2 linked regions of the Cereibacter sphaeroides 2.4.1 genome follow. The protein of the gene in region 1 binds, or shares a complex with, the protein of each later gene. Links are inferred from orthologs where the notes say so. Each region holds a gene or a part of one and is shown on either strand. Other genes may lie near its edges. The genes, in order: secA and secY.

Region 1 (8,395 bases):
AGGAGCTCCTGCGCGAGTTCGAGAAGCTCTCCGAGGACAACAACCCCGAGGGCAAGAGCTTCTTCTCGAAGGTGAAGGGCTTCTGGGACGGCATGACCGGCTGACCCGAGCGCCGCGCCCCTAACGGGCGCGGCTTTTCGTCCGTTTCTCCGAGGGCTCTTGCCACGGCCCGCCCTCGGGAGAACCCCGGCTCCCGGCTCCCGGCTCCCGGCTCCCGGCTCCCGGCTCCCGGCTCCCGGCTCCCGGCTCCCGGCTCCCGGCTCCCGGCTCCCGGCTCCCGGCTCCCGGCTCCCGGTCTGGGTGGCGGGAATTAACCATTTTGCAACCAGCGCTGCCCCAGACTGCCCGAATGTGTGCGACTCGCGCCTTTCAGGAAGCGTCCCTTCCCCTCTTCCCCGGCGACGAGGACGAGGCTCTGGCCGAGCCGCTCGGCGCTCGGCTGCCGTCCTACATCGCCGATCACCGCAAGCGGCTCCGGGCCCGGTTTCAGGAGGGCGGGGCCGCCGCCATGCCGGATTACGAGCTGCTGGAGCTTCTGCTCTTCCGCTCGATCCCGCGGCAGGATGTGAAGCCGCTCGCCCGCCGCCTGATCGACCGGTTCGGCGACCTGAACCGGGTCGTCACCGCCGACATGGCGCGCCTCCTCGATGTGGAGGGTGTGGGCGAGGCGGTGGCGCAGGATCTGAAAATTCTCGAGGCGGTGGCGCAGCGCATGGCGCGGGCGCGGGTGATGAACCAGCCGGTGCTTACGTCCTGGGCCGCGCTTCTCGACTATTGCCACACCACCATGGCGCACCGCGCCACCGAGCAGTTTCGGGTGCTCTACCTCGACCGGAAGAACGTGCTGATCGCCGACGAAGAGCAGGCCCGCGGGACGGTGGATCATGTGCCGGTCTATCCGCGCGAGGTGGTGAAGCGCGCGCTGGAGCTGAACGCCTCGGCCCTGATCCTCGTCCACAACCATCCCTCCGGCGATCCCACGCCGTCGGATCAGGATGTGGCCATGACCGCGCAGATCCAGGAGGCGGCCTCCACGCTCGGGATCGTTCTCCATGACCATCTGGTCATCGGGCGCGGACGCGAGGTCAGCTTCAGGGGGCAGGGCTATCTGTGAGCGGCCGCAACCAGAGCTCCACCCGACGGTTCATCCGCCGCCCGGCCACCGTCGTGTCGCAGGCAAGCGGCAGCGCCTCGCCGAAGCCCTCGACCAGCGGCGGGCCCAGTTCCGGCACGGCCTCGCGCAACGCCGCAGCGACGGCCTCCGCCCGCTCCCGCGACAGGTCGAGATTGCCCCTGGCCGGCCCGCGCCCGTCCGAGAACCCGACCAGCATCAGCTGCTGCCCGCGGAACCGGCCGATCTCCAGCAGCTTGATCAGCTCGCTCAGACTCTCGCGGCTCTGCGGCTCAAGACTGTCCGTCCCCTCCTCGAAACGGAAGGTGATCGACAGCCGGTCGGCCCCCGCCATGAGATCGGTCAGCCGCTTCACCTCGTCGAGGGGAACTTCCTCGCCCGCGATGCGGATCGCATTCATGAGCCGCTGGCCGTCCGACGCCAGCGGCACTTGGCTCGGGCGGCGGTCGACGAAGCCCGCTTCGGCCACGGCCGCCTGCGCCGGCGCGCTGGAGAGGAACTCGAGGAACTCGCGTGCAAACAGCGGCAGGCGCCGCGGCGGGCTCACGAGGAAGACGGGGAGGGCGAGCGGGTAATCCTCCGATTTGACGGCGAGCGGCGAGGGCACCAGCGGGAAGCCGCAACTGTCGGTCAGGGGCAGGACCCGCGCGGCGCCGCGCGCGGTCTGGCCCGTGATCGCCAGCGCATAGGGGTCGCGGGCCACCGCTGCGGCGAGGCTCGCCAGATCCGGGTGCGTGATCTCGGCCGCGATCGGCCGCCCCAGCCGGGCCTCGAGCGCCGCCTCGAGGCTGATGTCGCGTGCGAGCGCGTGCAGGACGAGCGGCATGTCGGGCCCGCCCAGTTCCTTCCAGTTCGAGATCTCGCCCGACAGCGCCCGCGCCAGATCGGGGGTCGAGACGCGCGGCACCGGATTGTCGGCCGCCACGATCGGCACCAGCGCATCGAGCGCCAGCACGCGCGTCGTCATGCCGGGATCGGCATGGGCCGCGATGACCAGCTCGGCCGCGCCCGCCCCGAGCGCCTCGGCCGCGGCGGCGGGCGAGGCCGGGGAGAAGCTCACGCGCGCCACCGCTGTGCCATGGGCGTCGAGGATCTCGGTCGCAAATCCGGCGTCGGCGGCGAGCGGGCGCAGCGTGTAGCCGCGCGCCGCGGCCTGCGCGCGCAGCAGCCGCGGCAGCAGGCTCTCGCCCGCCTCGGTCGCGCCGAGGATGCGGATTTCGGCCAGCGGGGCGATCAGGTCCGGGCAGCCCGGTCCGGTGCAGGTGACGCCGGCAGAATCGACCGTGAGGGGGCCGAAGCGGGTGGCGATCCGGTAGAATTCCCCGTCGAAGCCCAGAAGCGTGCCATCGAGCACGATGGCGCCGCTGCGCGAGGTGAGGGTGATGTCCTGCGCCGGGGCGGGCGCAGCCGCCAAGAAAAGTGCGGCCGACAGGGCCCCGGACCATCCTCTGAAGCCCGTCCGCGATAGCCTGCCCATGATGCGAGGCAGCCTGTTCATGACTCCGGACGGATGCTCCAGCAGACCATGGGGGAGACGAGACGCATGCGGGCGCGAAAGATGACAGCTGTCAACCTCATCCGCGGCGGGCGCGGATGAGGTGGGAGAGGGCGGTCAGTCGAGACGGCCGTGGCAGTGCTTGTATTTCAGCCCCGAGCCGCAAGGGCAGGGGTCGTTCCGGGCCACATTGCCCCAGGCCGCGGGATCCGGCTCGCCCGCCTCGGCGCCGACGAGCTCGGGGGTCGGCTGCGGAGCCGCCGCCGCCGGCTGCGGCGCGGGCGCGACCGGCGCTTCTGCCGCGGCCGCCGCGCGCTGCTGATCGAGGAACTGGCGCATCATCGCCTGCTGCTCTTCCTCGCTCAGCGGACGGACCTGGGCCAGCTTCTGCGTCACATCCTGCCGGAGCGAGTTCAGCATCGATTCGAAAAGAGCGAAGGCCTCGGTCTTGTATTCCGACAGGGGATCGCGCTGCGCATAGCCGCGGAAGCCCACGACCGAGCGCAGATGTTCGAGCGTCAGCAGATGCTCGCGCCACTTGGCGTCGATGGTCTGGAGCAGGATCTGCTTCTCGATCGAGCGCATGGTCTCGGGGCCGAAGGCTTCGGCCTTCTCGGTCATCTGCCGGTCGGAGGCCTCGCAGAGGCGCTCGCGCACCACATCCTGATCGACGCCTTCCTCCTGCGCCCATTTGGCGAGCGGCGCATCGAGGCCGAGCTTGTCCTGCACCGCGCGGTGCATCCCCTCGATGTCCCACTGGTCGGCGTAGCTGCGCGGCGGCATGTGCTGATCGATCAGGTCGTCGATCACCTGATAGCGCATGTCCTGCGCGATCTCGGACAGGTCCTCGGTCTCCATGATCTCGAGGCGCTGGCTGAAGATCGCCTTGCGCTGATCGTTCATCACGTCGTCGAACTTGAGGAGTTGCTTGCGGATGTCGAAGTTGCGCGCCTCGACCTTGGCCTGCGCCTTCTCGAGCGACTTGTTCACCCAGGGATGGACGATGGCCTCGCCTTCCTTCATCCCGAGGGTCGAGAGCACCTTGTCGAGACGGTCGGAGCCGAAGATCCGCATCAGGTCGTCTTCGAGGCTGAGGAAGAAGGCCGAGCGGCCCGGGTCGCCCTGACGGCCCGAGCGGCCGCGGAGCTGGTTGTCGATCCGGCGCGATTCGTGGCGCTCGGTGCCCAGCACGAAGAGCCCGCCCGCTTCCTTCACCCGTTCTTTCTCTTCGGCATGTTCGGCCTCGATCCGGGCGCGCACCTCGTCGGGGTGGGCGGCGGGATCGGCGGCCAGCGCCTGCATCACCTTCATCTCGACATTGCCGCCGAGCTGGATGTCGGTGCCGCGGCCGGCCATGTTGGTGGCGATGGTGACGGCACCGAGCTTGCCGGCATCGGCCACGATCTGCGCCTCCTGCTCGTGCTGGCGCGCGTTCAGGACGTTGTGCGGGATGCCCGCGGTCTTCAGGAGGTCGGACAGGGCCTCGGACTTGTCGATCGAGGTGGTGCCGACGAGGATCGGCTGGCCGCGCTCGTGCGCGTCCTTGATCGAGGCGACGATCCCGTCGTGCTTCTCGCGCGCCGTGCGATAGACGGCGTCATGCTCGTCTGCGCGCGCCACGGGCCGGTTCGTCGGCACCTCGACCACGCCCAGGCCGTAGATTTCCATGAATTCCTCGGCCTCGGTGGCCGCAGTGCCGGTCATGCCGCCCAGCTTTTCGTAGAGGCGGAAGTAGTTCTGGAACGTCACCGAGGCGAGCGTCACGTTCTCGGGCTGGATCGAGACGCCTTCCTTGGCCTCGATGGCCTGATGCAGGCCGTCGGACAGGCGGCGGCCACGCATCATCCGGCCGGTAAATTCGTCGATCAGCATGATTTCATCGTCGCGGACGATATACTGCTGGTCGCGGTTGAAGAGCTTGTGCGCCCGGAGCCCCTGGTTGACGTGGTGCACGATGGTCGTGCTCTCGGGGTCGTAGAGCGACTGGCCCTCGGGCAGGAGACCGGTCTCGAGCAGGCGCTTCTCGAGGAACTCGTTGCCCTCTTCGGTGAAGGTCACGTTCCGCGTCTTCTCGTCGAGCTTGTAATGCTCTTCCAGGAGTTCCGGGATCAGCTTGTCCACCTTGGTATAGAGGTCGCTGCGGTCCTGGCTCGGGCCCGAGATGATGAGCGGCGTCCGCGCCTCGTCGATCAGGATCGAGTCCACCTCGTCGACGATGGCGAAGAAATGGCCGCGCTGGCGCATCTCTTCCTTCGAGGCCTTCATGTTGTCGCGGAGATAGTCGAAGCCGAGCTCGTTGTTCGTGGCATAGGTGATGTCGGCGGCGTAGGCGGCCTTCTTCTCCTCGTCGGACTGGAACGGATAGACCACGCCGGTCGCGAGGCCGAGCTGGGCATAGACCTTGCCCATCCATTCGGCGTCGCGCTTGGCGAGATAGTCGTTCACCGTCACGACATGCACGCCCTTGCCGGCGAGCGCGTTCAGATAGGCGGGGAAGGTGGCGACGAGGGTCTTGCCCTCGCCCGTCTTCATCTCGGCGATATTGCCCTGATGCAGGAAGATCCCGCCCATCAGCTGCACGTCGAAGGCCCGCAGGCCGAGCGCGCGACGCGCGCCCTCACGGCAGTTGGCGAAGGCTTCGGGCAGAAGATCGTCGAGGCTTTCTCCGCCTTCCTGCACCCGTCGCTGGAATTCGGCGGTCTTCTGCTTGATGCCCTCGTCCGAGAGAGCCTGAAATTCCGGCTCAAGGTCGTTGATGCGCGCCACGAGGCTGCGGACGGACTTCACCTTGCGGTCGTTGGGCGTTCCGAAGATCTTGCGCGCGAGCGTTCCGAGACCCAGCATGTTTTCTCCGCCTGGTCGTTCCTGACAAGCCAAGTCCTCTTGACATGATCGTGTGAGGCATCGGCCTTGCCCCCTCCGCCCGTAGTCTCCTAGAAGGCAGAACAGCCCGGCCCCGGCTCACGCGACCCAAGCGATGTAAGGGGATGGAGGGGTCAAGTCAACGTCGCGCGAGGGCGCGCCCGTTCAGGAGAAGGTGAGAATGGCGAACATTGCAAGGTTCTGGCGGGGTGCGTCCGTCGCGGCCGTCTGCGCGCTGGCGCTGGCCGCTCCGGTCCGTGCGGATGAGCCGACGGCCGACACGGTGGTGGCCACGGTGAACGGTCAGGACATCACTCTGGGCCACATGATCGCGCTCCGCGCGGGCCTGCCCGACCAGTATCAGAGCCTGCCCGACGATGCGCTCTTCAAGGGCATCCTCGAGCAGCTGATCCAGCAGGCGGCGCTCGCCCAGTCCATCGAGGGCTCGGTGACGAAGCGTGACCAGCTGTCGCTGCAGAACGAGGAGCGTGGCTTCCTGTCGGCCGTGGCGATGCGCCGCGTGGTCGAGGGGGCGGTGACCGACGAGGCGCTGCAGGCCGCCTACGACGCGCGCTTTGCCGATGCCGCGCCCCAGACCGAATACAATGCCTCGCACATCCTCGTCTCGAGCGAGGACGAGGCCAAGAAGCTGAAGGAAGAGATCGACGGCGGGGCCGACTTCGCCACGCTCGCCAAGGAGCATTCCTCGGACGGCGCGGCCGCCAACGGCGGCTCGCTGGGCTGGTTCGGTCTCGGCATGATGGTGAAGCCCTTCGAGGATGCCGTGGTGAAGATGAAGCCGGGCGAGGTCGTGGGCCCGATCCAGACCCAGTTCGGCTGGCACCTCGTCAAGCTGAACGAAACCCGGATCGCCGAGAAACCCTCGCTCGACGACATGCGCGACGAGCTGGCGGGCCAGATCGAGCAGGAGGCGGTTGCCCGCCACATCGACGAGGTGACGGCCAAGGCCGAGATCACCCGGCCCGGCGAGGGGATTGACCCCGCCGCGCTTCGGAAGGAAGAACTGCTCGACTGATCCGCGAACCGGAGGCACGGGCATGGGCAAGACGGACTGGAAAGACGAAGCGAAGTCGCTGAAGAAGAAGCTGTCGAAGCTCAAGGCCCGCGTGAAGGCCGAGAAGCCCGAAGCGAAGACCGCGGGCGCCAAGCCGGTGTCGCCGCTGGCCCCCGCCTCCTTCCCCACCCTGCCGGCCATCGGCGGGGTGGAATTCTCCGCCGTCGAGGCCGGAGTGCGCTACCAGAACCGCAAGGATGTGATGCTGATCCGGCTCGCGCCGGGCACGGCCATGGCGGGCGTCTTCACCCGCTCCTCGACGCGGGCGGCCTGCGTGCTCGACTGTCAGGCCAAGATCGGCGCCGCCTCCGAGGCCGGTGCGGCGATCATCGTGAACTCGGGCAACTCGAACGCCTTCACCGGCGCCGTGGGCGTCGAGGCGGTCGAGGCCGTGACCCGCGGCGTGGCCGAGGCCCTTGGCCTGCCGGTGGAGCGCGTCTTCTCCTCCTCGACCGGCGTGATCGGCGAGCCGCTGCCCTACGAGCGCATCACCGCGCAGATCCCCGCGCTGGTCGAGGGCCTGTCGGGAGACGCCATCGAGATGGCCGCGCGCGCCATGATGACGACCGATACGTTCCCGAAAGGCGCCTCGGCCACGGTCGAGGGCGAGGGCGGATCGATCCAGATCGCCGGCATCGCCAAGGGCTCGGGCATGATCGCGCCCGACATGGCGACGATGCTGGTCTATATCTTCACCGACGCGAAGATCCCGCAGCCGCTGCTGCAGAAGATGCTGTCGCGGCAGGTGGAGGCCACCTTCAACGCGATCACCGTGGACAGCGACACCTCGACCTCGGACGCGCTGCTGCTCGCCGCCACCGGCACGAGCCCCGCTGCCGAGCTCAACGGGCGCTCGAAGGCCGGGCGCGACTTCGAGGCGGCGCTGGGGCGGGTGATGCTCGATCTCGCGCAGCAGGTGGTGCGCGACGGCGAGGGCGCGTCGAAATTCGTCGAGGTCCGGGTCACGGGCGCGGCCAGCGCCGAGGATGCCCACAAGGTCGCCATGGCGATCGCCAATTCGCCGCTGGTCAAGACCGCGATCGCCGGCGAGGACCCGAACTGGGGCCGGATCGTCATGGCGGTGGGCAAGTCGGGCGCCGCGGCCGACCGCGACAAGCTCTCGATCCGCTTCGGCGACATCCTCGTGGCCGAGAAGGGCTGGCGCAGCCCCGACTACCGCGAAGAGGACGGCGCGGCCTACATGAAGCAGGCCGAACTGGTGGTGGCGGTCGATCTTGGCCTCGGCACCGACAGCCGCACGGTCTGGACCTGCGACCTGACGCACCGCTACATCGACATCAACGCCGACTACCGCTCGTGAAGATCGTCCTCGTCTCGGCCGTGGCCCTGATCGATGGCGACGGCCGCGTGCTTCTGGCCCAGCGGCCCGAGGGCAAGTCGCTCGCGGGTCTCTGGGAATTTCCCGGCGGCAAGGTTGAGCCGGGCGAAAGCCCGGAGGCCGCGCTGATCCGCGAGCTGAAGGAAGAACTGGGCATCGACACGAAGGCGAGCTGCCTTGCGCCGCTCACCTTCGCGAGCCACGCCTACGAGACCTTCCATCTGCTGATGCCGCTGTTCGCCTGCCGGCGGTGGGAGGGAATCCCCCAGCCGCGCGAGGGCCAGACGCTGGCCTGGGTGCGGCCACAGGCGCTTCGCGACTATCCGATGCCGCCCGCAGACCTGCCGCTGATCCCCATCCTGCGCGACTGGCTGTAACGGTTCTGTGGCACAAGCGCCTCAATCGTTCATATGTCGCACCCCAAAGGTGCTCTACGACCAAAATCGTGAGTGTTTATTTATCGCTTTATGACTAACCTGTGACTGGGGAAAC
Region 2 (10,069 bases), 2.6 Mb from region 1 along the record:
CATCGGCGTCACGTCGCGAATCGAGGTGATGTTGAGGCCGGCGGCGGCCAGCGCGCGGAGCGCCGATTCGCGCCCCGAACCCGGGCCCTGCACTTCGACCTCGATGGTCTTCATGCCGTGGTCCTGAGCCTTCTTGGCGGCGTCCTCGGCGGCCATCTGCGCCGCGTAGGGCGTCGATTTCCGCGAGCCCTTGAAGCCCATGGTGCCGGCCGACGACCAGGAGATCGCGTTGCCCTGCACGTCGGAGATCAGGATCTTGGTGTTGTTGAACGAGGAGTTCACATGAGCAACGCCGGCGGCGATGTTCTTGCGTTCCTTGCGCTTCATGCGGGTCTTGTCACGTGCCATGTCTCAGCGCCCCTTATTTCTTCTTGCCGGCAATGGCTTTGGCCGGGCCCTTGCGGGTGCGGGCGTTGGTGTGCGTGCGCTGACCGCGCACCGGCAGGCCGCGACGGTGACGCAGGCCGCGGTAGCAGCCGAGGTCCATCAGGCGCTTGATGTTCATCGAGGTTTCGCGACGCAGGTCGCCCTCGACGGTCACGTTCGCATCGATGTACTCGCGGATCGAGAGCACTTCGGCGTCGGACAGTTCATTGACGCGACGGGCGCGGTCGATGCCCACGGCGTCACAGATCTGACCGGCCACGAAGTCGCCGATGCCATGGATGTAGGTGAGCGCGATCGGAACCCGTTTCGCGGTCGGGATGTTGACGCCAGCAATACGTGCCAAACGTTTCTTCCTTTTGTTGCGGTCCCGTAATTCCAGGACCTTTTTTCACAACCACCGGAGCCGGCAGTCGCTCCGGACTGTTCGCCGCAGGACAAAACCCGTCGCTGGACGATTCCCTCGCGGGACGCCGTGATCTATGGGCTTTTGCCCCGGCCGTCAAGGCCGGATGCAAAGTCACCCGCGCTTGTCAAGAACCTTCGAGATCGCCGCAGAGACCGCGTCCATCTCGGCCAGCCCGTCCACCGACGACAGCTGCCCCTTGGCATAGTAGTAGCCGATGAGGGGCGAGGTTTTCTTGTAATATTCCATCAGACGCTTCGACAGCGCCTCGGCCGTGTCGTCCGCGCGCCGCCGCAGGTCCGTCGAGCCGCAGACGTCGCAGACGCCCTCGACCTTCGTGGGCTTCGTGTCGTCGTGATAGACCGCGCCGCAGCTGCCGCAGGAGTAGCGGCCGGTGATGCGCGCCACGAGGGCGGCATCGTCCACCTGCATCTCGATCACCGCGTCGAGCCCCTGCCCCATCTGCGCGAGCAGCTCTCCGAGGGCATCCGCCTGCTTCAGCGTCCGCGGGAAGCCGTCGAAGATGAAGCCGCCCGCCGCGGGCGACTGCAGCTTCTCGCGAATCAGGCCGATCACGATCTCGTCCGTCACGAGCTCGCCGCGGTCCATCACCTCGGCGGCGCGGCGCCCCATCTCGGAGCCAGAGGTCTTGGCCTCGCGCAGCATGTCGCCGGTCGAAAGCTGCACCATGCCGCGGCTCTCCTCGAGCCGCTTGGCCTGCGTGCCCTTGCCAGCGCCGGGCGGCCCCAGAAGTATCACATTCACCATCACTCTTCCCTCAGCGGCGGGTCGGAGTCTTCGCCCCGGTCCGTTTCCTTCCACGCAGCTGCGACCGCTCGATCAGCCCCTCGTACTGGTGGGCGAGCAGGTGCGACTGAACCTGGTTGATGGTGTCCATCGTCACCGACACAACGATCAGCACCGACGTCCCCCCGAAGTAGAAGGGAATGCCGAGCTGGTTGCGCAGGATCTCGGGCAGGAGGCAGACGGCCGCGAGATAGGCCGAGCCGAGCACGAGGATCCGGTTCACCACATATTCGAGATATTCCTCGGTCTTCTTGCCGGGACGGATCCCCGGGATGAAGCCGTTCTGGTTCTTCAGGTTCTCGGCCACGTCATCGACCTTGAAGGCCACGTTCGCCGTGTAGAAATAGGCGAAGAACACGATCATGCCTGCGAAGAACAGCAGGTAGAGCGGCTGGCCGGGGCCGAAATAGGCGAGGATCGTCGACATGACGGGGCCGGTCTGCTGGCCCGAGAAGGTCGAGATCGTCACCGGCAGCAGGAGGAGCGACGAGGCGAAGATCGCCGGGATCACGCCCGCCGGGTTCACCTTGACCGGCAGGTGCGACGAGCCGCCGTCGTAGACCTTCATGCCGACCTGGCGCCGCGGATACTGGATGTGGATCTTGCGGAGCGCGCGCTCCATGAAGACCACGAAGGTGATCACGGCGATCACCATGGCGATCACGCCCACGATCACCGCAGGGCTGATGGCGCCCGACCGGCCCTGGCTCAGGAACTGGGCGAGGTGCGCCGGGATCTCGGCAACGATGCCCACGAAGATGATGAGCGAGATCCCGTTGCCGATGCCGCGCGCGGTGATCTGCTCGCCGAGCCACATCAGGAACATGGTGCCGCCGACCAGCGTGATGACGCAGGCGGCGCGGAAGAACAACCCCGGATCCGTCACGAGATCGCCCGCTTCGAGGCTCATCGCGATGCCCCAGGCCTGGAAGGTCGCAAGGAACACGGTGCCGTAGCGGGTGTACTGGTTGATCTTCTTGCGGCCCTGCTCGCCCTCTTTCTTGAGCTGCTCGAGCCTCGGCACCATCGAGGCCATGAGCTGGACGATGATCGAGGCCGAGATGTAGGGCATGATGCCGAGAGCGAAGATGCCCATCCGGCTGATCGCGCCGCCGGTGAACATGTTCAGCATCCCGCCGATGCCGGCCGTCGCACTGTCCATGAACTGGCGCAGGGCCGAGCCGTCGATCCCCGGCACGGGAATGTAGGTGCCGAGGCGATACACCATCAGCAGGCCAATGGTGAAGAAGATGCGTTGGCGAAGGTCGGTGGCCTTGCCGAGGGCGCCCCAACTCAGGTTCGCCGCCATTTGCTCTGCAGCAGATGCCATGCCCGGTCTCTCTCATGACGGCGCCGCCGATCCGTTCTCCGGGTCGGCGGCGCGGGAAAACTGTCAGGTGATGTATGCGCCCGCAGGCGCACCCACAACCTTATTCTGCGCTGGCGGCCGCCGCAGCCGGAGCGGTCAGGGTGATCGAGCCACCCGCCTTCTCGATCGCTTCCACCGCCGATTTCGAGGCGCCCGACACGGTCAGCGCGAGCTTCGCGGTGATCTCGCCCTTGGCCAGCACGCGGATGCCGTCACGCTTGTGCGAGGTCACGCCCGCGGCCACGATCGCGTTCTCGTCGATCGGCTGGCTGGCGTCCAGCTTGCCGGCGTCGACGAACTTCTGGATCAGGCCGAGGTTGACCACGGCATATTCCTTGCGGTTCGGCTTGGTGAAGCCCCGCTTCGGCAGACGCCGGTAGAGCGGCATCTGGCCGCCTTCGTAGCCGTTCAGAGCCACGCCCGAACGCGACTTCTGGCCCTTGATCCCGCGGCCGGCGGTCTTGCCCTTGCCCGAGCCCGGGCCGCGCGCCACGCGCTTCTTCTTGCGGGCTGCGCCTTCGTTGTCGCGGAGTTCGTTCAGTTTCATGTCGCTATCTCCTGGCCGGAACCCCTCCGCCAGCGACGGATGGAGGGAACACGGCGTTTCTTGTTGTTGGGCAGAGAGTCGCCTCTCCGCGCGCCTGATATGGGGAAAGGGCGCCCGGTGCAAGCCCGCGCGCCCCATGTTTTCAAAGGCCCGGCGTCAGCCGCGCTCTTCGATGATCTCGACAAGATGCGGGATCTTGGCGACCATGCCGCGGATCGACGGCGTGTCTTCCAGTTCCCGGGTCCGGTGCATCTTGTTCAGCCCGAGGCCCTTGAGGACCGCGGTCTGCACGGCCGGACGGCGGGCTGCCGACCGGACCTGCTTCACGATGATCGTTTTCGCCATGGTGCGGACTCCTTACGCTTCCGCCACTTCGGCTTCCGGCTTCTTCAGGATGTCGGCCACCTTCTTGCCGCGGCGCTGCGCGACTTGACGAGGGCTGGATTCCCGCTTCAGACCGTCCATCGTGGCACGGATCATGTTGTAGGGGTTCTGCGAGCCGAGCGACTTCGCCACCACGTCCTGGATGCCGAGCATCTCGAACACGGCGCGCATCGGGCCGCCGGCGATGATCCCCGTCCCCGGAACGGCTGCCCGCATCACGACCTTGCCGGCGCCGTGGCGGCCTTCCTGGTCATGGTGCAGGGTCCGGCCGTCGCGCAGCGCGACGCGGATCATCTGGCGCTTGGCCTGCTCGGTCGCCTTGCGGATGGCTTCCGGCACTTCCTTGGCCTTGCCCTTGCCGAAGCCGACGCGACCGCGCTGGTCGCCCACGACCACCAGAGCCGCAAAGCCGAAGCGCTTGCCGCCCTTCACGGTCTTGGAGACGCGGTTGATCGCCACCAGACGATCGGCGAATTCCGGGGTTTCCTCGCGCGAACGATCGTCGCGACGGTCCCGGCGGTTCTCTCTTTCTGCCATCGTCTTACTCCTCAGAACTTCAGGCCGCCTTCACGGGCAGCGTCGGCCAGGGCCTTGATCTTCCCGTGAAAGAGGAAACCGCCGCGGTCGAAGAAGCACTCTTCGATCCCGGCCGCCTTCGCCCGCTCGGCGATCGCACGGCCCACGGCCGCCGACGCCTCGACGTTGTTCTTGCCGACGAAGCCCAGGCCCTTCTCGAGGGTCGAGGCCGCCGCCAGCGTGACACCGTTCGCGTCGTCGATCAGCTGGGCGCTGATGTTCTTCGAGGAACGGTGGACGGACAGCCGGAGCCGCCCGTTCGCCGATGCTTTCAGTTTGTTCCGGACGCGCAGGCGGCGCTTGAGGAACAGCTCTCTTTTCGTGTTCGCCATTGTCGCGCCCCTTACTTCTTCTTGCCTTCCTTGCGGAAGATGAACTCGTCCTTGTAGCGGATGCCCTTGCCCTTGTAGGGCTCGGGACGCCGCCACTCGCGGATGTTCGCCGCCACCTGGCCGACCAGCTGCTGGTCAATGCCTTCGACCGTGATCTCGGTCTGCTTCGGGGTGGTGACGGTGACACCCGCCGGAACCTCGAAGTTGACGTCGTGCGAATAGCCGAGCGAGAGCTTCAGCACGTTGCCGGCCATCTGCGCGCGGTAACCCACGCCCGAGATCTCCAGCTCCTTCTTGAAGCCGCTGGTGACGCCGGTCACGAGGTTTTCCACCTGCGACCGCACCATGCCCCATTGCTGACGGGCACGCTTCGAGGTGCCGCGCGGGGTCACCTTCACCGAACCTTCGTCCAGCGCGAGGGTCACGTCGTCGGTCGCCGAGAAGCTGCGGGTGCCTTTCGGGCCCTTCACTTCGATCGACTGGCCCGAGATCGAGGCCGTCACGCCTTTCGGCAGCGGTACGGGTTTCTTGCCGATACGAGACATTGAACCCTCCTCAGAACACGGTGCAGAGCACTTCGCCGCCAACATTGGCGGAGCGTGCGCTCGCATCGGACATGACGCCTTTCGGCGTGGAGATGATCGACACGCCGAGGCCGTTACGGACGCTCGGAAGGTCCTTCGTGGCCATGTAGACGCGGCGGCCGGGCTTCGACACGCGCTTGAGTTCGCGGATCACCGGGGTGCCCTCGAAGTACTTCAGCGAGATGACCAGTTCGCCCTGGCCGTTCTCGGTTTCCTTCTTCTCGTAGCCGCGGATGTAGCCCTCGGCCTGAAGCACGTCGAGCACCCAGGCGCGCAGCCGGGACGCCGGCGTGCTCACCGTGGACTTGCCACGCAGCTGCGCGTTGCGGATGCGGGTCAGCATATCGCCGAGCGGATCGTTCACAGACATATCCCGATCTCCTTACCAGCTCGACTTCACCATGCCGGGGATCTGGCCGAACGAGGCCAGTTCACGCAGCATGATCCGCGAGAGTTTCAGCTTGCGATAATACGCATGCGGACGGCCCGTCAGCTGGCAGCGGTTGTGGATCCGCGTGGCCGACGAGTTGCGCGGCAGTTCGGCCAGCTTGAGCTGCGCCTTGAAGCGCTGCTCCATCGGCAGGTCCGCGTTGGTGGTGATCTCCTTCAGCGAGGCGCGCTTGGCAGCATACTGCTGCACCATCTTCGCGCGCTTGATCTCGCGTTCGATCATGGATTTCTTCGCCATACTCTTCTCTCTCCCGCGATCAGCTGATGAACGGCATGTTGAACTGCTTCAACAGCGCCTTCGCTTCCGCGTCGGTCTTCGCGGTGGTGCAGATGATGATGTCCATGCCGAGAACCTCGTCGACCTTGTCGAAGTTGATCTCGGGGAACACGAACTGCTCCTTGAGGCCCATCGCGTAGTTGCCGCGGCCATCGAACGAGTTGCCTTTCACGCCGCGGAAGTCGCGGACGCGGGGCAGCGCGATCGTGATCAGACGGTCGAGGAATTCGTACATGCGGTCGCCGCGGAGCGTCACCTTGCAGCCGAGCGGCATCTGCTCGCGCACGCGGAAGCCGGCGATCGACTTCTTGGCGTGGGTCACGACGGCCTTCTGGCCGGCGATCATCGAGAGCTCTTCCGCAGCGGTCTTCACCTTCTTGGTGTCCTTGACCGCCTCGCCGACGCCCATGTTCAGGACGATCTTGTCCAGACGCGGGATCTGCATGTCGTTCTTGTAGCCGAACTCTTCCTTCATGGCGGCGCGAACGCTGTTCGCATAGGCCGCCTTCAGGCGCGGGGTGTAGTTGGTCTGGTCGAGCATCAGATGACATCCCCCGTGGTCTTGGCGTAGCGGACCTTCTTCTCGCCCTCGAAGCGGAAGCCCACGCGCGTGGCCTTGCCGTTGGCATCGAGCAGCGCGAGGTTCGACAGGTCGATCGGCATCGCCTTGGCGAGACGGCCGCCCTGGGCGGTCGGCGTCTGCTTGGTGTGGCGGATGGCGACGTTCACGCCCTCGACCACGGCCTTGTTGTCCTTCGGCATCACCGCAGTGATCTCGCCCTGCTTGCCCTTGTCCTTGCCGGCCAGCACGACGACGCGGTCACCCTTCTTCAGCTTCGCAGCCATCAGAGCACCTCCGGCGCCAGCGAGATGATTTTCATGAAGTTCTTGGCACGCAGCTCGCGCACGACCGGCCCGAAGATACGGGTGCCGACCGGTTCGCCCTGGTTGTTCAGGATGACGGCGGCGTTGCGGTCGAAGCGGATGGTGGTGCCGTCTTCACGACGGACTTCCTTGGCGGTGCGCACGACGACGGCCTTGCGGACATCGCCCTTCTTCACGCGACCGCGCGGGATGGCTTCCTTCACCGACACCACGATGATGTCGCCGACGCTGGCATAGCGACGGTGGGAACCACCCAGAACCTTGATGCACTGAACTCGGCGAGCGCCGGAGTTGTCAGCGACATCCAGATTGGTCTGCATCTGGATCATTTGGTTTCTCCCGACCTTTGGGGACCGCTAGATCCCACGGCCCCAGGGTTTCGTTCAGGCAGAAAGGCGGACGTCACGCCACGACGGCGTCGGTCACGACCTTCCAGCGCTTCGTCTTCGAGATGGGCGCGCATTCCTCGATGCGGACGATGTCGCCGACCTTGAATTGGTTCTCCGGGTCATGGGCCCGGTATTTCTTCGACAGACGGACCGTCTTCTTCAGCAGCGGGTGCTTGAAGCGGCGCTCGACGAGGACCGTCACGGTCTGCTCGTTCTTGTCGCTGGTCACGGTGCCTTGCAGGATGCGTTTGGGCATGGGAGGCTTCCTCTCAGTTCGCAGCGGCCGAAGCGGCCATCTCGTTCAGGACCGTCTTGATGCGGGCAACGTCGCGGCGGACGGCGCGCATGCGGGCGGTGTTCTCGAGCTGGCCGGTGGCCTGCTGGAAGCGGAGGTTGAAGGCCTCTTTCTTGAGCGCCACGAGCTGGTCGCGGAGCTGGTCCGGGGTCTTGGACCGCAGTTCCTGGGCGGTGGTCATCGCCTCTTTCCTTCTTCAATCACCAGAGGGCTCCCGACCTTGGCAGGGTTACCTTGGATCTGGTGGATCAATGACAAATCCGCGAATCCGGTGACCCGGAATCCGCAGGATGCAGCCTGCTACAGGAGGTTCGGCCGAAGGGCAAGCGAAAGAATGCCCCTCCGGCCTTGTTTCATTGAAAAGGCCCCCGGGCGCGGCTGCGTCCGGGGGCCTCTGTCCTGCCCGCCTGGGGCGGGAGATCACCAGTCCTCGCGGACCACGATCCGGGTCATGACCGGCAGTTTCATCGCGCCGAGGCGCAGGGCCTCGCGGGCGATGGTCTCGGACACGCCGTCGATCTCGAACATGATCCGGCCCGGCTTCACCTTGGCCGCCCAGTAGTCGACCGAGCCCTTGCCCTTACCCATCCGGACTTCGGTGGGCTTCGAGGTCACCGGCACGTCCGGGAACACGCGGATCCAGACCCGGCCCTGACGCTTCATGTGGCGCGTGATCGCGCGGCGAGCAGCCTCGATCTGCCGCGCGGTCACACGCTCGGGCTCGGTGGCCTTGAGGCCGAAGCCGCCGAAGTTCAGGAGGAACCCGCCCTTGGCTTCACCGTGGATGCGGCCCTTGTGCTGTTTGCGGAACTTCGTCCGTTTCGGTTGCAGCATCTGTCATTGCTCCCTTACGCGCGTTCGCGATCGCGACGCGGCGGCCGCGGTGCGGCACCTTCCTGAGCTTCCGAATGCCGGCGGTCGTGCGCCTGCGGATCGTGCTCGAGGATCTCGCCCTTGAAGATCCAGACCTTCACCCCGATGATCCCGTAAGGGGTCGTGGCTTCCGAGGTCGCGTAGTCGATGTCGGCGCGCAGCGTGTGCAGCGGCACCCGACCCTCACGGTACCATTCGGTCCGGGCGATCTCGGCGCCGCCGAGGCGGCCCGACACGTTGACCCGGATGCCGAGGGCACCGATCCGCATGGCGTTCTGCACGCCGCGCTTCATCGCGCGGCGGAAGGACACCCGGCGTTCCATCTGCTGGGCGATCGACTCGGCCACCAGCTGGGCGTCAAGCTCGGGCTTGCGGATCTCGACGATGTTCAGGTGAAGCTCGGACTTCGTGAAGGCCGACAGCTTCTTGCGCAGCGTCTCGATGTCCGCGCCCTTCTTGCCGATGATCACGCCCGGACGGGCGGTGTGGATCGTCACGCGGCACTTGCGGTGCGGACGCTCGATGATCACCTTCGACACGCCGGCCTGCTTGGCGTAGTCGTGGATGAACTCGCGCATCTTCAGGTCTTCCAGCAGCAGATTGCCGTAGTCCTTCGACTCGGCGAACCAGCGGCTGTCCCAGGTGCGGTTGACCTGAAGGCGCATGCCGATCGGATTGACCTTCTGACCCATTACGCAGTCTCCCCGACTTGCTTCACCTTGATCGTGAGCTCGCTGAACGGTTTCATGATCTTGCCGAACCGGCCGCGAGCGCGCGGACGACCGCGCTTCATGACAAGGTTCTTGCCGCAGAAGGCTTCCGAGACCACGAGTTCGTCCACGTCGAGGCCGTGGTTGTTCTCGGCGTTCGCGATGGCCGACTGCAGGCACTTCAGCACGTCCTGGCTGATGCGCTTCTTCGAGAAGGTGAGGTCAGCGATCGCCTTGTCGACCTTCTTGCCACGGATGAGGGCCGCGACGAGGTTCAGCTTCTGCGGCGAGGTGCGCAGCATCTTCACCTTGGCAAAAGCCTCGTTTTCGCCCACGCGGCGCGGGTTCTTTTCCTTGCCCATGGATTACTTCCTCTTCGCTTTCTTGTCGGCCGCGTGACCGTAGTAGGTCCGGGTCGGCGAATATTCACCGAACTTCTGGCCGATCATCTCCTCGGTCACGTTGACCGGGACGTGCTTCTTGCCGTTGTAGACGCCGAAGGTCAGACCCACGAACTGCGGCAGGATGGTGGAGCGCCGCGACCAGATCTTGATCACTTCATTCTTGCCCGACTCGCGCGACTTCTCTGCCTTTTTCAGCAGGTACCCGTCGACGAAGGGGCCTTTCCAGGTAGAACGTGCCATGGCTCAGCGCCCTTTCTTCTTCGCGTGCCGCGAGCGGACAATCAGCTTGTCCGAAGCCTTGCTCTTGCGGGTCCGGTTGCCCTTGGTGCCCTTGCCCCACGGGGTGACCGGGTGACGGCCGCCCGAGGTCCGGCCTTCGCCGCCGCCGTGCGGGTGG

The links.
Region 2: the proteins of secA (region 1) and secY are in contact, whole or in part, in a crystal structure (PDB 3DIN), measured with the Thermotoga maritima proteins. The link is inferred for Cereibacter sphaeroides 2.4.1 from one-to-one orthologs. Residues at the interface, in WP_004082002.1 of Thermotoga maritima: Glu261, Ala262, Arg263, Lys300, Ala301, Arg302, Thr303, Ile304, Ile305, Leu323, Tyr324, Asp325, Pro326, Val329, Ser330, Tyr333, Ile336, Lys340, Phe345, Val349, Glu363, Phe364, Tyr374, Ser375, Gly376, Gly377, Glu393, Ile395, Thr482, Ser483; in WP_004081795.1 of Thermotoga maritima: Glu108, Gly109, Glu110, Glu111, Ala236, Glu237, Arg238, Arg239, Ile240, Thr241, Ile242, Gln243, Tyr244, Ala245, Arg246, Arg247, Val248, Thr249, Gly250, Arg251, Arg252, Val253, Tyr254, Gly256, Ala257, Ser258, Thr259, Tyr260, Leu261, Pro262.

What each region holds. Positions count from the first base shown.
Region 1 is NC_007493.2:2,930,154-2,938,548, reverse strand. What follows is about bases 2,545-5,783. They hold secA (preprotein translocase subunit SecA), read right to left. Parts: upstream 5,472-5,783; coding sequence 2,745-5,471; downstream 2,545-2,744. Other genes in these bases: RSP_RS14230 (peptidylprolyl isomerase), read left to right, coding at 5,671-5,783; RSP_RS14240 (OmpA family protein), read right to left, coding at 2,545-2,630. In the rest of the region: molecular chaperone DnaJ, read left to right, coding at 1-104; RadC family protein, read left to right, coding at 350-1,114; more of RSP_RS14240, read right to left, coding at 1,092-2,544; more of RSP_RS14230, read left to right, coding at 5,784-6,525; bifunctional glutamate N-acetyltransferase/amino-acid acetyltransferase ArgJ, read left to right, coding at 6,548-7,885; RSP_RS14220 ((deoxy)nucleoside triphosphate pyrophosphohydrolase), read left to right, coding at 7,882-8,280. UniProt on the Escherichia coli protein: Required for protein export, interacts with the SecYEG preprotein conducting channel.
Region 2 is NC_007493.2:310,494-320,562, reverse strand. The notes cover bases 749-3,736. They hold secY (preprotein translocase subunit SecY), read right to left. Parts: upstream 2,928-3,736; coding sequence 1,569-2,927; downstream 749-1,568. Other genes in these bases: rpmD (50S ribosomal protein L30), read right to left, coding at 3,670-3,736; rplO (50S ribosomal protein L15), read right to left, coding at 3,028-3,513; RSP_RS01625 (adenylate kinase), read right to left, coding at 905-1,558. In the rest of the region: rpsK (30S ribosomal protein S11), read right to left, coding at 1-348; rpsM (30S ribosomal protein S13), read right to left, coding at 362-730; more of rpmD, read right to left, coding at 3,737-3,858; rpsE (30S ribosomal protein S5), read right to left, coding at 3,871-4,434; rplR (50S ribosomal protein L18), read right to left, coding at 4,446-4,805; rplF (50S ribosomal protein L6), read right to left, coding at 4,817-5,350; rpsH (30S ribosomal protein S8), read right to left, coding at 5,361-5,759; rpsN (30S ribosomal protein S14), read right to left, coding at 5,772-6,077; rplE (50S ribosomal protein L5), read right to left, coding at 6,097-6,657; rplX (50S ribosomal protein L24), read right to left, coding at 6,657-6,962; rplN (50S ribosomal protein L14), read right to left, coding at 6,962-7,330; rpsQ (30S ribosomal protein S17), read right to left, coding at 7,404-7,646; rpmC (50S ribosomal protein L29), read right to left, coding at 7,660-7,866; rplP (50S ribosomal protein L16), read right to left, coding at 8,106-8,519; rpsC (30S ribosomal protein S3), read right to left, coding at 8,534-9,250; rplV (50S ribosomal protein L22), read right to left, coding at 9,250-9,630; and 2 more genes. UniProt on the Escherichia coli protein: The central subunit of the protein translocation channel SecYEG. Consists of two halves formed by TMs 1-5 and 6-10.